Regions from separate parts of the Pseudomonas sp. RT4P38 genome, predicted to be linked through region 2. Evidence: predicted binding sites of a transcription regulator. Region 2 holds the regulator's gene; each other region holds the start of a gene.
What was found. Region 2 encodes FliA, which starts transcription of late flagellar genes. Its sites were predicted from a motif close to CTAAAGTTTNNNNNNNNNNNGCCGNTAA; they were not measured.

Region 1 (4,952 bases), 2.0 Mb from region 2:
TCGCCGTTGTTGGTGAGGGTGTCGTTGAGGACGAACGCTGCGCTGCCGGGTTCGGTGACCAGCTCAGTCATCACCGAGAAGTCGACTTTCTTGAACGCCTGCTCTTTCAGCTCGCCGCGCAGGCTGATGGCGTAAGGCGGTTTTTCGTCAATGTGCAGGGTGACTTTGCTGGCCGGAATATTCGCGGCGCGACCGTGAAGGGTCAGCAGTTCACCGTTGTCCATGCCTGGGTGGCCTACCCACTCGTAGCCGCAACGGGCAACCAGCTCGTTAAAGCCCTCGAGCCAGCCCAGCCCGCCGCGGCCGTTGAGTTCGATGAAGGACGGATTGACCACGTCCTTGACCGGCGAATCCCAACCCATGCGCACATCACCGACCGACGCCTGTAGGACGTTCATCCCGCGGGTCGGCACCACCGAGAGCTTCAGGGTGCCGTTATCGACATCGACGATGCTGACACCCTCCTGCCGACCACCGTGCAAGGTGCGCAGGGTGACCGAGAAGGGTTTGTCAGTTTTGATACCGAGCTGCTGACTAGTGATCTGCCAGTTCTGGGCTGCTTTGTCGGTGTCGAGCAAGACGTAGTCCCAGGCCATGGCGTGGGAGGTAGCCGACAGCGCACCGAGAGCGATGATGAGTTTGAGCGGAGTCATAACAGGAGCCTTTCTTGGAGTTGTGGCGTTTTTATAGTCTTGCTGAAACGATTCATCAAGCTTAAAAACAACACAACTCAGCTCATGGCAGAGAAAGAATGCGGCAGTCCCTTAGCGGAACCGGTCAACCTCATGCCGCAAATCCGCTGCCAGCTTCTCCAGCTCTTTGGCGGTGATCGCCAGATTGGACACCACTTCGCGCTGCTCACTGTTCGCCAGGGCAATGCTTTGCAGGTTGCTGCTCAGCAAGGTTGCGGTACTGCTCTGCTCTTGAGTCGCGGTGGTGATCGCCGCGAATTGCTGACCGGCAGAACGGCTTTGCTCATCAATACGTGCCAAGGCACTGGCGACGTTGGCGTTGCGCGACAGGCCTTCCTGCATCAACACGTTGCCCTGTTCCATGGTGCTGATGGCGTTGCCGGTTTCCTGCTGAATGCTTTGGATCATGCCGGAAATTTCGTCAGTCGCTTCGCGAGTGCGTGACGCCAGGTTGCGAACTTCATCGGCCACCACCGCAAAACCGCGACCCTGCTCGCCGGCACGAGCGGCTTCGATGGCGGCGTTAAGCGCCAGCAGGTTGGTTTGATCGGCAATCGAGGTAATCACACCGACAATGCCACCGATTTCCTGGGAGCGCTGACCCAAGGTATTGATCACCGTCGCCGTACTCTGAAGCGCGCCGGCGATTTGCTCCAGAGACGAGGAGGCTTCGTCCATCGACGTACGACCGATCTGGGTTTGCTGTGCGTTTTCCTGAGCCAGACGCTGGGTGCTGCCCATGTTGTCGGCAATGTTCAGGGACGTGGCGCTGAATTCTTCCACGGCACCAGCCATGCTGGTGATTTCGCCCGACTGCTGCTCCATCCCTTCATAGGCACCGCCGGACAGACCGGACAAGGCCTGGGCACGGCTGTTGACCTCTTGCGAAGCCTTGCGGATGTGCTCGACCATGGTCGACAAGGCTTGACTCATCTGGTTGAAAGCGCGGGCCAGCTGACCGATCTCGTCGTTGCTCGACACGTTCAGCCGCACGCTCAAATCACCGGCACCCAAGGCTTCAGCCTGACGCACCAAATCACCCAGCGGCGCGAGCTTGCTGCGCAACAGCCAAACTGCCGAGCCCACAGCGATCAACATTGCCAACAGACTGCCAATCGCCAACTGAATACCGACACTCCAGGTCACCGCACGGATTTCGGTTTTCGGCATGCTCGCAACGACCGACCATGGGCCGCCTTCAAACGGTACGGCAATGCTGTAGAAGTCTTCGGACTTTTCGCTCCAGAACTCGCCCTTGCCCGGCGTTTTCGCCAAGCCAACGATGGTCGGAGTCGCCTGATCCAGCGCTTGTACGCCCGCGATCGGCACCAGCCATTTGCTCTGTTCATCCAGCAGCGCCAGGGAACCGGTCTGGCCGATACGGAAGCGCTTTAGGTTGGCAAACTGCGCGTTCTGCGCGTCGGTGTAGTCGAATCCTACGAACAGAACAGCAATCACCTTACCGCCGCTGTCACGTACGGGGGTGTACTGAGTCATGTAGGAGCGTTCGAACAACAAGGCGCGACCGACGTAGGCCTGCCCCGCCATCAAGCGGGCATAGGCCGGGTTCGCGTGATCGAGCAGCGTGCCGATGGCTCGGGTGCCGTCCTGTTTGCTCAGGGACGTGCTGACCCGAATGAAGTCTTCACCGCTGCGCACAAACACCGTCGCAACGCCGGCGGTCATTTGCTTGAACTCGTCAACTTCCTTGAAGTTGTTGTTCAGCACTTCGCTGCCCAGGTGCAGGCCCGGCGTCTGCGCGCCCGCTACCGCCACCGGTTCATCCGGGTGCACGCTCAAACCGGCGCTGAAGCGCTTCTCGAACAGACCGCTCAGGCGCTGGGTACTTTCACGCAACGTGCCGTGAAAGGTACTCAACTGATCGGCCAGCAACCGGGCTTCACTGGCCAGGTGCTCTTCGCGGGTGGCGAGGTTGGCGGTGTCCAGCGAACGCAGGGCGAACACGGTACTGCCGCTGATGACAATCGCCAGTATCACGGCAAGCGCAAGACCAAGCTGTGAGGCGATCCGGGCACGAGGTTGAGACATGACAGCTCCTGGCCGAGTGACCGGATCATCCTGATCACGACGCACACTCAGCAAAATTTCTAATGGGAATTGCGTCGAACCTGCACGGAGGTTCCACCTGCATTTTCGGCGGAAAATCGGAATACTTGAGTAATTAACCGGGATATGGCTCAAGGCCGCTATTGCGGCGGCTCTATCGATTCAGCCCAAGTGTTGAACATCGGGCAATTCCATTGCTCGGGCTTCGCCTTGCAGGAAGTCGCTGAGCCTGCGCAAACGTTCACCACCGGGGCGAGTTTTCGGCCAGACCAGGTAATATTTCTCACCGCTGGCGACGGCCGTCGGCCACGGCAGACTCAGACGTCCCTGAGCCACATCCTCCGCCACCATCAGCAGATCGCCCATGGACACGCCATAGCCTCGGGCGGCGGCGATCATGCCCAGTTCCAGCGTGTCGAACACCTGCCCGCCCTTGAGCGACACCTGATCCGCCAGCCCCATGCGTTCCAGCCAGCTGCGCCAGTCGCGACGATCCGGTGTCGGGTGCAGCAGTTCGGCATTGGCCAGCCGTGCAACATCCCACGGTTGATCCTGCAGAAGATTCGGCGCGCCGACTGGAATCAGCTCTTCCGGGAACAGAAAACTCGCCTCCCAGTCCGGCGGAAAATGCCCGTTGCTGAGGATGACGGCGCAGTCGAACGGTTCATGGTTGAAGTCCACCGAGTCGACGTCCATCCAGGCGCTGGTCAATTGCACCTCGTTGCCCGGTTGCAAGTGCCGAAAGCGGCTGAGCCGTGCCAGCAGCCAGCGCATGGTCAGGGTCGACGGTGCTTTCATGCGCAGGATGTCATCTTCGGCGCGCAAGGTATTACAGGCCCGCTCCAGGGCGGTGAAGCCTTCGCGAATGCCGGGCAGGATCAACCGCGCCGACTCCGTCAGTTGCAGGTTGCGCCCACTGCGGTGAAACAGCCGACAGGCAAAATGCTCTTCGAGCGTACGAATGTGTCGGCTGACCGCACTTTGGGTGATCGACAGTTCTTCAGCGGCGCGGGTAAACGAGCTGTGCCGCGCCGCCGCTTCAAATGCGCGCAAGGCATATAAGGGAGGAAGACGACGGGACATTGGGAAAGCTCCTATAGCGCGGTTACACCACGTTAGCAGAAACCTGTCAGCATGAGTTTGACTCATGCCACCCATCCTTTTTATCCCTTTGTGAAAACCCCGCAGAGCGCCGAGAATCGGCTCTCTCCTGTTCACTCTGATAATCGAGGCGTGATGACCATGCAGCATCCAGCACGTACCGAACTCTGGGCCATCCTGCGGCTGGCGGGGCCGTTGATTGCCTCGCAGCTGGCGCACATGCTGATGGTCCTCACCGACACCTTGATGATGGCGCGCCTGAGTCCAGAGGCGCTGGCCGGGGGTGGCCTGGGCGCTGCGACGTACTCGTTCGTGTCGATTTTCTGCATTGGCGTGATCGCTGCGGTCGGCACCCTCGTGGCCATCCGTCAGGGTGCCGGCGATATCGTCGGCGCCACCAGGCTGACCCAGGCCGGGTTATGGCTGGCGTGGTTGATGGCGTTGGTGGCCGGGCTGTTGCTGTGGAACCTCAAACCGGTGTTGCTGCTGTTCGGCCAGACCGAAACCAACGTCCACGCGGCCGGGCAGTTCCTGCTGATCCTGCCGTTCGCCCTGCCCGGCTACCTGAGCTTCATGGCCCTGCGCGGTTTCACCAGTGCCATCGGCCGCGCGACCCCGGTGATGGTCATCAGCCTCGGCGGCACGGTGGCCAACTTCGCGCTCAACTATGCGTTGATCACCGGCATGTTCGGCCTGCCAAAAATGGGACTGGTGGGCATCGGGCTGGTCACGGCAATTGTCGCCAACCTGATGGCCGTGGCGCTGGCGCTGCACATCCGTCGGCATCCGGCCTACGACGCTTATCCGCTGCGCCAGGGTCTGTCGCGGCCTAACCGTCAGTATCTGAAGGAACTGTGGCGCCTCGGCCTGCCCATTGGCGGCACCTACGCAGTGGAGGTCGGGTTATTCGCGTTCGCCGCGCTGTGCATGGGCACCATGGGCAGTACGCAAATGGGCGCACACCAGATCGCCCTGCAAATCGTCTCGGTGGCGTTCATGGTTCCGGCGGGGATTTCCTATGCGATCACCATGCGCATCGGGCAGCACTACGGCGCCGGGCAGTTGCTGGATGCGCGGCTGGCCGGACGGGTC
Region 2 (4,952 bases):
CGCTTTGGCGACGGGTTTCGGCGCAACAGCCTTGGCAACCGGGGCCGCAACCGAAGCGCTGGCGCCCGACGCAGTGCCGACTTCAGTGAACTTGCCTTTGCCGTGCAATTCGTCGAGCAGCGATTCGAACTCGTGATCGGAGATCAGGTCGCCGCCAGCCGCTTTAGCGGTGGGCGCAGCCGGGGCCGGGACCGCAGCAATGGCCGATTCCAGCGCATCAACGGCAAAGTTACCCTTGCCGTGCAGCTGATCGAGCAGCGCTTCGAACTCGTCGTCGGTGATATCGGAGCTGTCGCCTGCCGCTTTCGGGGCAGCCGGTGCGGCTGGCGCCGGGGCTACCGCATCGACGGCGAACTGGCCTTTACCGTGCAGTTGATCGAGCAACGACTCGAACTCGGCATCGGTGATTTCGTCGCTGGCTGCCGCATTGCTGCTCGGCGCCGGCACAGCTGCCGGGGCTTCTGCCTGAGCCTTGACGGCGTTCAGCGAGTCCAGCAGTTGTTCGAATTCGTTATCGGTGATGTCACCCGATTCGCTGTCGGCAGCCGGTGTTTCGACCACTTCGACAACTGGTGCGGATTCTTCAGTTTTCGGCTCGGCCAGACGGGCCAGTGCCGCAAGCAATTCTGGCGTGGCAGCCGTGATCGGGCTGCGCTCGCGGACTTCGGTAAACATGCCGTTCACCGCATCCAGCGCTTCGAGAACCACGTCCATCAGTTCCGAGTCGACGCGACGTTCACCCTTGCGCAGGATGTCGAACACGTTCTCGGCGATGTGACAGCACTCCACCAGCTCGTTGAGCTGGAGGAAGCCGGCGCCTCCTTTTACAGTGTGAAAACCGCGAAAAATTGCATTGAGCAAGTCCGCATCATCAGGTCGGCTTTCAAGCTCGACCAGCTGTTCGGACAGTTGCTCTAGAATCTCGCCGGCCTCAACCAGGAAATCCTGAAGGATCTCTTCATCGGCGCCGAAGCTCATGTGTAGGGGTGCTCCTAGAATCCAAGGCTGGAAAGCAAATCGTCTACATCGTCCTGACCGGACACAACGTCTTCTCTTTTATCGGCATGAATCTGCGGACCTTCACCCTGAGAGAGATGTTTTTGCGGATCTTTTTCAGCCAGCATCGCTTCACGGTCATGTTCGATGCCCGCAAAGCGGTCCACCTGACTGGCCATGAGCACGAGCTTGAGCAGGTTGCTTTCAACTTCGGTGACCAATTGGGTCACACGCTTGATCACCTGACCGGTGAGGTCCTGGTAATCCTGAGCGAGCAGAATGTCGTTGAGGTTGCTCGACACAACGCGATTATCTTCGCTGCTGCGTGTCAGGAAACCGTCGACTCGCCGGGCCAGCTCGCGGAACTCTTCAGCCCCGACCTCGCGCCGCATGAACCGTCCCCAGTCGGTGCTCAAGGCCTGCGCTTCATTGCTCAGGCCGTTGACCAGCGGCGTGGCGTTTTCCACCAGGTCCATGGTGCGGTTGGCCGCGGCCTCGGTCAGCTTGACCACATAGCCCAGACGCTCGGTGGCGTCCGTGATCTGTGACACTTCCTCGGCTTGCGGCATGTTCGGGTCAATCTGAAAATTGACGATCGCACTATGCAGCTCGCGAGTGAGCTTGCCCACTTCCTGATACAGGCCTCGGTCACGGGTCTGGTTGAGCTCATGGATCAGTTGCACGGCGTCGCCGAACCTGCCTTTTTCAAGACTTTCGACCAGTTCGACAGCGTGTTTTTTCAGGGTCGACTCGAAATCGCCCTGTGAAGATTCGTTATGCTCCATAGCTCCCCCGTGGCGCAGTGGCTTCGCACATCAACCGATGCGTTCGAAAATCTTCTCGATTTTTTCTTTTAACGCCTGGGCCGTGAAGGGTTTGACCACATAGCCGTTAACACCGGCCTGGGCTGCCTCGATGATCTGCTCGCGCTTGGCTTCAGCGGTCACCATCAGCACCGGCAGGTGCTTGAGCTTTTCATCGGCACGCACGTGGCGCAGCAGGTCGATACCGGTCATGCCGGGCATGTTCCAGTCTGTTACCAGAAAGTCGATGCTGCCGCTGTTGAGAACCGGAATGGCAGTAGTGCCATCGTCGGCCTCGACCGTGTTGGTGAACCCAAGGTCACGCAACAGGTTTTTTATGATCCGCCGCATCGTTGAGAAGTCATCAACGATGAGGATTTTCATGTTCTTGTTCAATTCGACCTCCAAGCAGTCTTAAACGCGCCCAGCACCTGGACGCGCCATTTCAATCAATCCGGCAAAGCACTCAATGACTGTCTGGAGCACAACAGATCGGGACCCGTGCGGTTCAACACCCCACCAGCCGCGTTCGCAGTGTCCCCACACTGCCTTCAGCGCGCTCGCCACTCCCCCAAACGCCCCCGCAAACGGGCCGCGCACTGGCTGTGTAACTGGCTGACCCGAGATTCGCTAACCCCCAGGACTTCACCGATTTCCTTGAGATTCAACTCTTCGTCGTAATACAGCGCCAACACCAGTCGCTCACGCTCCGGCAAATTGGCAATCGCATCCGCCAGTGCCCTCTGGAAGCGTTCATCTTCCAGATCGCGCGACGGCTCCAGATGAGCACTGGCGCCATCCTCGTGCAGCCCTTCGTGTTCGCCGTCCTGCAACAGATCGTCGAAACTGAATAACCGGCTGCCCAGGGTGTCGTTCAAAATCCCGTAATAATCGTCGAGACTCAATTGGAGTTCGGCCGCAACCTCGTGATCTTTAGCGTCACGACCGGTTTTAGCTTCAATCGAGCGAATGGCGTCGCTGACCATCCGGGTATTGCGGTGGACCGAACGTGGCGCCCAGTCCCCTTTGCGTACTTCATCGAGCATCGCGCCGCGGATTCGAATGCCCGCGTACGTCTCGAAACTCGCGCCTTTGCTGGCGTCGTATTTGGTCGACACTTCAAGCAGGCCGATCATGCCGGCCTGAATCAGGTCTTCGACCTGGACACTGGCCGGCAGACGCGCCAGCAAGTGGTAGGCAATGCGTTTAACCAGTGGCGCGTAACGCTCGATCAGCTCGTACTGCGCGTCACGTGCCGAATTCTTGTAGAGGTTGTAGCCGCTGGCTGTCATAACACCGGTCCTGCCGTTTGTTGCACGAGGCGCTCGACAAAAAACTCCAGGTGCCCACGCGGGTTGGCAGGCAGCGGCCAGGTATCGACCTTTTGTGCAATGGCCTTGAACGCCAGGGAGCACTTGGACCGCGGGAAGGCTTCATAGACGGCGCGCTGCTTCTGCACAGCCTTACGCACGCTTTCGTCGTAAGGCACCGCGCCGACGTATTGTAAGGCGACGTCGAGGAAGCGATCTGTGACCTTGGTCAACTTGGCGAACAGGTTGCGACCTTCCTGCGGGCTCTGGGCCATGTTGGCAAGGACACGGAAGCGGTTCATGCCGTAATCGCGGTTAAGCAATTTGATCAGTGCGTAGGCGTCAGTGATCGAGGTCGGTTCGTCGCAGACCACCAGCAAGACTTCTTGCGCTGCGCGAACGAAACTGACTACCGACTCACCAATGCCCGCAGCGGTGTCGATCACCAATACGTCGAGGTTATCGCCGATGTCGCTGAACGCCTGGATCAGGCCGGCGTGTTGGGCCGGGCTCAGGTGAACCATGCTTTGAGTGCCGGACGCGGCCGGGACGATGCGGATGCCGCCAGGGCCCTGCAACAGAACGTCGCGCAGCTCGCAGCGGCCTTCGATCACGTCGGCCAACGTACGTTTGGGTGTCAGTCCCAGCAGGACGTCGACGTTCGCCAGCCCCAGATCGGCGTCCAGCAGCATGACGCGCCGGCCGAGCTCAGCTAGAGCCAGGGACAAGTTCACTGACACGTTAGTTTTCCCGACGCCACCTTTGCCGCCGGTCACCGCGATCACCTGTACGGGATGCATGCTGCCCATGAATTTTCTTTACCTTGTCTTACTTAGACGGAGGCCACATTACTGGCTGCGCGTTCACAAAATGAACAATGCATGGCAGACCATCGATGTAGGTACAAAAACTGTTCATTAATACCTCAGCCGACCTGCTTGGTCGGGCTGTGGTAAATATCAGCGAACATGTCAGCCATGGCTTCTTCGCTGGGTTCTTCTTGCATTTGCACGCTTACCGCGCGACTGACCAACTGATGACGACGCGGCAGATGCAAATCATCCGGAATCCGCGGGCCATCGGTCAGGTAGGCCACCGGCAATTCATGACTGATGGCCAGGCTCAACACCTCGCCCAGACTTGCCGTTTCATCCAGTTTAGTCAGGATGCAGCCAGCGAGCCCACAACGCTTGTAACTGTGATAAGCGGCCGTTAGAACCTGTTTCTGGCTGGTGGTTGCCAACACCAGATAGTTTTTCGATTTGATCCCACGACCGGCCAGGCTTTCGAGCTGCATGCGCAGTGCCGGATCGCTGGCCTGGAGGCCCGCGGTATCGATCAGCACCACGCGTTTGCGCAGCAAGGGCTCCAGTGCCTGCACCAGCGACTGACCCGGGTCGACGTGAGTCACCGACACATTGAGGATCCGGCCAAGGGTCTTGAGCTGCTCCTGAGCACCAATACGGTAGCTGTCCATGCTCACCAACGCGATATTTTGCGCGCCGTACTTGAGCACGTAGCGGGCGGCGAGCTTGGCCAGCGTGGTGGTTTTGCCCATGCCGGCAGGGCCGACCATGGCAATCACACCGCCCTCTTCCAGCGGCTCGATTTCCGGTGTGGCGATCATCCGCGCCAGGTGCGCCAGCAACATGCGCCAGGCCTGACGAGGTTCTTCAATATCGGTAATCAGCGCCAGCAAATCCCGCGACAACGGACCGGACAGACCGATGCGTTGCAGGCGACGCCAAAGATTGGCCTGGGCCGGACGGCTGCCTTGCAGCTGATTCCAGGCCAGGGAGCCGAGTTGCACTTCCATCAGTTCGCGCAAACTGTTGAGTTCGAA
Region 3 (4,952 bases), 880 kb from region 2:
TGCCCCACGGTACCGTTGGCCATCTGATGACTGGTACCCATGGCCTTCACCGCAGCGCCGACACCGCTGTGCAGCTTGGCGATCATTTGCTCGATTTCTTCGGTCGATTGCTGGGTACGTTTGGCCAGGGTCCGGACCTCATCCGCCACCACCGCAAAACCACGCCCCTGCTCACCGGCCCGAGCGGCTTCGATGGCCGCGTTGAGCGCCAGCAGGTTGGTTTGCTCGGCGATGCTTTTGATGACTTCCAGCACGCGGCTGATGGACTGGCTGTCACTCGCCAGTTGATTGATCACCAGCACCGACTGATCGATCTCAGTGGCAAGGGCTGCGATGCTGCCCTGCTGAGACTGCACCAGACCGCGACCGCTGATGGTCTCGTCATTGACGCTATGGGCACTGCTGACCGCTGCCGCGGCACTGCGTGCAACTTCAAGCGAGGTGGCCGACATCTGGTTCATGGCCGTCGCGACCTGCTCGATCTGCGTGCGCTGCCCCGCCACGGCCTGGTTGCTCTGGGCGGAGACGTTCTGCACCTGCCCGGCTTGGCGCTCGACCTCGCCGACGGTCTGCCCCACTCGCTCGATCAGGTCATGGATTTTCTTCACGGTGCCGTTGAACACCTCACCCAACTCGCCCAATTCATCGCGGCTGTTAGCGCTGAAGGTCTGCGTCATGTCACCCGCCGCCACCTTGTCCATCACTGCGCCAAGACGCTTGAGGGTGGTGCGGGTCGAGGCGTAGAAGCCGCCGTAAAGGTAAAAAATCAACACAAACACCACCGACAACGCAACCGCCTGCAAGACCATGTGGGTGCGGTTCTGCTCCAGTCGCTGTTGTAACTGGGTGCCGAGAAAGCTCAGGGTGGCTTCATTAAGTTGGTAGGTCTGGTCCATCAAGCCCGTGACCTGGTCGTAAAAGCCCTGCCAAGGCGTATCGAGCGTGTCGGCCATCACAACCTGCTCTTCGAACAGTTCACTGGCCTTTTTCAACGACGCCTTGCTGCTATCGGCCTGAGCAGCCAGGATTTCCCGTGCCGCTTTGCTGGAACCGAGCGCGTCCTGCAACTTCAGCGCATATTCGGCCTGCAGTTTTTCGATCTGCACTAGCAACTCATCAAAACGGGTACTCGATGCCGAGTTGAGAAAGCCCTGCCCCAGCGAAAAAGAACCCATCGCCCGGCCTTCGCCCAGAAGCTGGGTAACGGGCGGGGTGACATTGGTAATGAGTTCGCTCAGCTGGCGCATGTCGCTCTGAGTGTCGCGGCTGAGGCCGGCCTGACTGGCGATGATCTGACTGAAAATCTGCGCATTGCCGAGCAACTTGCCGATCATCCCACTTTTACTTTGCAGGGAGCTTTCTGCTTGTTGGGCCTTGAACGCGGCGATCATTTCATCGCGTTTACCCTCGAAAACGATGATCTGCTCGGGGTCAGTGGTCATCGCCGTCAGCCCTTGCAAACGGGTCAGCACACTTTGCTCCAGGGTACTGATCTGCGACTCGACATTGCCGGCCTTGCCGGACTGACCGAGGGTGACGTTGATCTGTACCAGGTTGTTCAGGGTTTCCAGATCGCGCCGTAACGTCAGGCTGCTACCCAGCAGGTCGAGGCTTTGCAGTTCGACGCGGGTGCCCTGGAATTCTCGATAAGAATCGCGCACCAGATAGAAGTTGGTCACCAGCATCGGCACAAGGAACAGCACGCTGATCAGGCTGAACTTCATGCCAAAGCTCAGGCGGTTCATCAGCGCGACAGCGGGATAGAGCAAGCTCTTCACTGGAGATCTCCCTTTGATTTCTTATTTTTATTGGCAGGCGCGGATCGAAAGCAGATAGCCACTATTCGGCGCTAGCTCTGTATAGCTTAAATCGGCGGGAGGTTTTGTAACTTAAGGTTAACGGGGGGTGCACTCGGTCATAGCAGCTGCCGAAGGCTGCGTCCGGCTGCGCAGCAGTCGTAAATCCTGATCACGCGGTGAGTCAGCCAAACCGCGGTGACTGAGTTGGCGACTGCTGCGCAGCCGGACGCAGCCTTCGGCAGCTGCAGGGTCAGTGTGCTTACGGAAGGACGGTCCACAACGCAAAACCGGCGTACCAGAGCACCGCCGCGCGCAGCAGCAGTTCCCAGATCCGGTCGAGGCTGTTGATGCCGTCAGGCCCGACCACCGGCGCTGGAATTTCACCGGCCACCAGCCCGACCTTCTCGATCAATTGGGCAGCGCTGATGTTCCAGTTCAGCAGCTCGTGCACCATCACCCGGCCGACGGCGACAAAGTTACCGACCAGCGCAAAACTTGCCGCCAGCAGACGCACCGGCACCCAGTCGAACGCATGACGCAGTTGTGCGGCGCGCTCGACCACGGCAGGGTTCTGCCCGTGTTCTTCGGCCAGGGCCAGCAGTCGATAGCTCAGGGCAGCGACCGGACCCAACAGGAAGTACCAGAAAATCACCGCGAAAAAGCTCTGATAGGCCTCCCACAGCAGATGCCCTTCGACCCGTTCCAGCAGTTGTTCGCCGCTATCGGCGCAGATACCCAGGTCGCGGTCCGCTACATGAGCGGCAGCTTGCAGGTCTTCCCGGCGCCAGGCATCGCGAAACGGCCCAAGACCGGCCAGCAGATCGCCGCGGCCCAAACTGTAAATCACCACCAGCAGGTGCACCGGCAACGCCAGCAGACCGTAAGCCACCGGGTCCAGCACGAGCAGCAGCAAACCCAGCAGTGCCACTGGCAACAACACCAGTATCACCAAGATCAGCCACGGACTTTTCGCCAGACGCGGACTGACCTCAAGCTTGTTCAGCTCGCGGACCCAACCGCCATCGCGCTGAACCCGATGACGCAGGGCCGAGAACTTCTCGATCCAGACCGCCAACAGCAACACCAGAAAACTCATTGTTGTTCCTCTTTTGCCAGGGCAGCGCGATAGCGTGCCCAGTCGAACGCGGGCCCCGGATCGGTTTTACGCCCGGGTGCGATGTCGCTATGCCCGCAGATGCGCTGTGCGGTGATGGCCGTGAAGGCGCTTTGCAGCTGCCGGGTCAGGGTCGTCAATGTTTGATACTGAGCGTCGGTGAACGGCAGATCATCCGTGCCCTCAAGTTCGATGCCCAGGGAAAAATCGTTACAGGTTTCCCGCCCTTCGAAACTCGAAACGCCAGCATGCCAGGCACGCTCAAGACAAGAGACAAACTGAGTGACTGTGCCGTCACGTTCGATCAGAAAGTGCGCAGACACACGCAGATCGGCGATCCCTTCAAAGTAGGGATGCTCCGTGACATCCAGACAATTCTGGAAAAATTCCTGCACCTTGCCGGTGGCGAATTGCGCTGGCGGCAAACTGATGTTGTGGATCACCAGCAGGGAAATTTCGCCCGTGGGGCGCGCATTGAAGTTGGGCGAGGGGCATAAACGCACACCCTGACACCAACCGCTCGCGGGGTCCAACTGCATACAGGCTCCTTCAACGACGACTGTGATGGCGCCCAGTATGCCGTGATAGACCCTCGGGGCGCGATCACTTGCCGCGATTGAGGCGCCGCAGGTTACCGATCACCGACTCCAGCGCCCGGTCGAACAGCAACGTGTCGTCCAGCGCTCGCACCGCGCCACGATGGAATTCCAACGCCAGACCGGTGCGACTGCGCTCCAACACTTTCATTCCGGTGCGGCTGACGAAAATGTACTTGCCGGTGGCTTCAATGATCGCCGCCAGCTTGCAGCGAAGGGTGTTTTCCTCGTCTTCCTGAAACTCGACCCAGCACCCCAACCGCAGCTGATCGACCTGAAGCAGACCGGCATCGTTCTCCGGCACACGCACTGACGCCGTATCGACCGGCCCTTCGTCGGCGGTTCGCAGGACGACTTCCTGCAGCACTTCGACCATTACCGGCGTATCGACAGACTGTTCAAGCTTTTGCCCTCGACGTTCGAACAGATGAACGTGCAAGGCTTCCAGCTCACTGAAGAACTCGCTGGTGGCGAACGGATCGAATGCCGAACTGCTCAGCCCGTCTCGCAACGACTTGAGCAACCCCGGCACCAGCGCCAACAAGCGCAGGCTCGCATCGGGCTCGTCATGGCGTTGTACGCTCCAGATCAATTGCTCCATGGTCTGCACATCGGCGTGCCACTCGGCCGACTGATCGCCGTGCTTGAGGCACGTCAGCAGCAACACTGTGCTCCAGGCTTCCTGGACAAACACCACCACCCGTTGCGGCAATATTTTGCCCAACAGGGCCTGATTCAGCACCTGTTCGACGCACTGGCGGGCCAGTTCAGTCCTGGCGCGGCCTTCTTCGGCATCACGGGTTCGTTGCTCCAGCAGCTCACTGCGACGGCGCTCGTCGCTGGTGAAGGCGAGAAAATCCGCCAGCAATTCGGAAAAGACCGCCGGGTCATCGACAAAATCGTTCAGCAACCGTTGCACCACTTGCTCGATGCGCAGATACAGACTGTCGCGCTCATGGTCATCGCACTCGCCCCAGCCCATGGCTGCGGTCGCGATTTCGTTGAGCAGGCGCCGGGCCGGGTGGCTGCTGCGGCTGAAGAAGCTCTTGTCGAGCACCGCCACTTTCAGCATCGGGATCTGCAAACGGCCAATCAGCGCCTTGAGCGAATCCGGCAGGTTGCGGTCATCGAGGATGCATTCGAAGAGCATCGCGATCAGGTTGATCACGTCTTCGTCAGCCACCCCGACCACGCGTGACTTGCCACTTTTAACGCTGACCCGGGTCAGCAGTTGTTCGAGCTGGTTTCGCAGATCGAAGTCGTCCTGGGCTGCCGGTGCCGGCACGTATTGCTGCAAGTGCGAGAGCAGGCGCAGCAGGTCGCGGGTGGAAATCGGCTGTGTCTGAGCACTGGCTTCAAGCGTCGGCGCGACACTGCCCCGCACGTGAAACAGCAATTGCTGCAATGCGGCGAAGACTTCCTGCACGCTGTCGTCGACCGGCG

Region 1: the regulator FliA is predicted to act here: its motif matches at 2,844-2,871, upstream of ACYZT7_RS31265 (methyl-accepting chemotaxis protein).
Region 3: the regulator FliA is predicted to act here: its motif matches at 1,867-1,894, upstream of ACYZT7_RS05250 (methyl-accepting chemotaxis protein).

The regions. Positions count from the first base shown of each region.
Region 1 covers NZ_CM142703.1:6,689,972-6,694,923, forward strand. The annotation lists gene ACYZT7_RS31260 (aldose 1-epimerase family protein) at 1-653, opposite strand, end outside; gene ACYZT7_RS31265 (methyl-accepting chemotaxis protein) at 765-2,741, opposite strand; gene ACYZT7_RS31270 (LysR substrate-binding domain-containing protein) at 2,922-3,842, opposite strand; gene ACYZT7_RS31275 (NorM family multidrug efflux MATE transporter) at 4,002-4,952, shown strand, end outside.
Region 2 covers NZ_CM142703.1:2,014,043-2,018,994, reverse strand. The annotation lists gene ACYZT7_RS09345 (chemotaxis protein CheA) at 1-978, opposite strand, end outside; gene ACYZT7_RS09340 (protein phosphatase CheZ) at 993-1,781, opposite strand; gene ACYZT7_RS09335 (chemotaxis response regulator CheY) at 1,812-2,183, opposite strand; gene fliA (RNA polymerase sigma factor FliA) at 2,351-3,091, opposite strand; gene fleN (flagellar synthesis regulator FleN) at 3,088-3,918, opposite strand; gene flhF (flagellar biosynthesis protein FlhF) at 4,035-4,952, opposite strand, start outside.
Region 3 covers NZ_CM142703.1:1,135,202-1,140,153, reverse strand. The annotation lists gene ACYZT7_RS05250 (methyl-accepting chemotaxis protein) at 1-1,778, opposite strand, end outside; gene ampE (regulatory signaling modulator protein AmpE) at 2,059-2,895, opposite strand; gene ampD (1,6-anhydro-N-acetylmuramyl-L-alanine amidase AmpD) at 2,892-3,452, opposite strand; gene ACYZT7_RS05235 (DUF1631 domain-containing protein) at 3,517-4,952, opposite strand, start outside.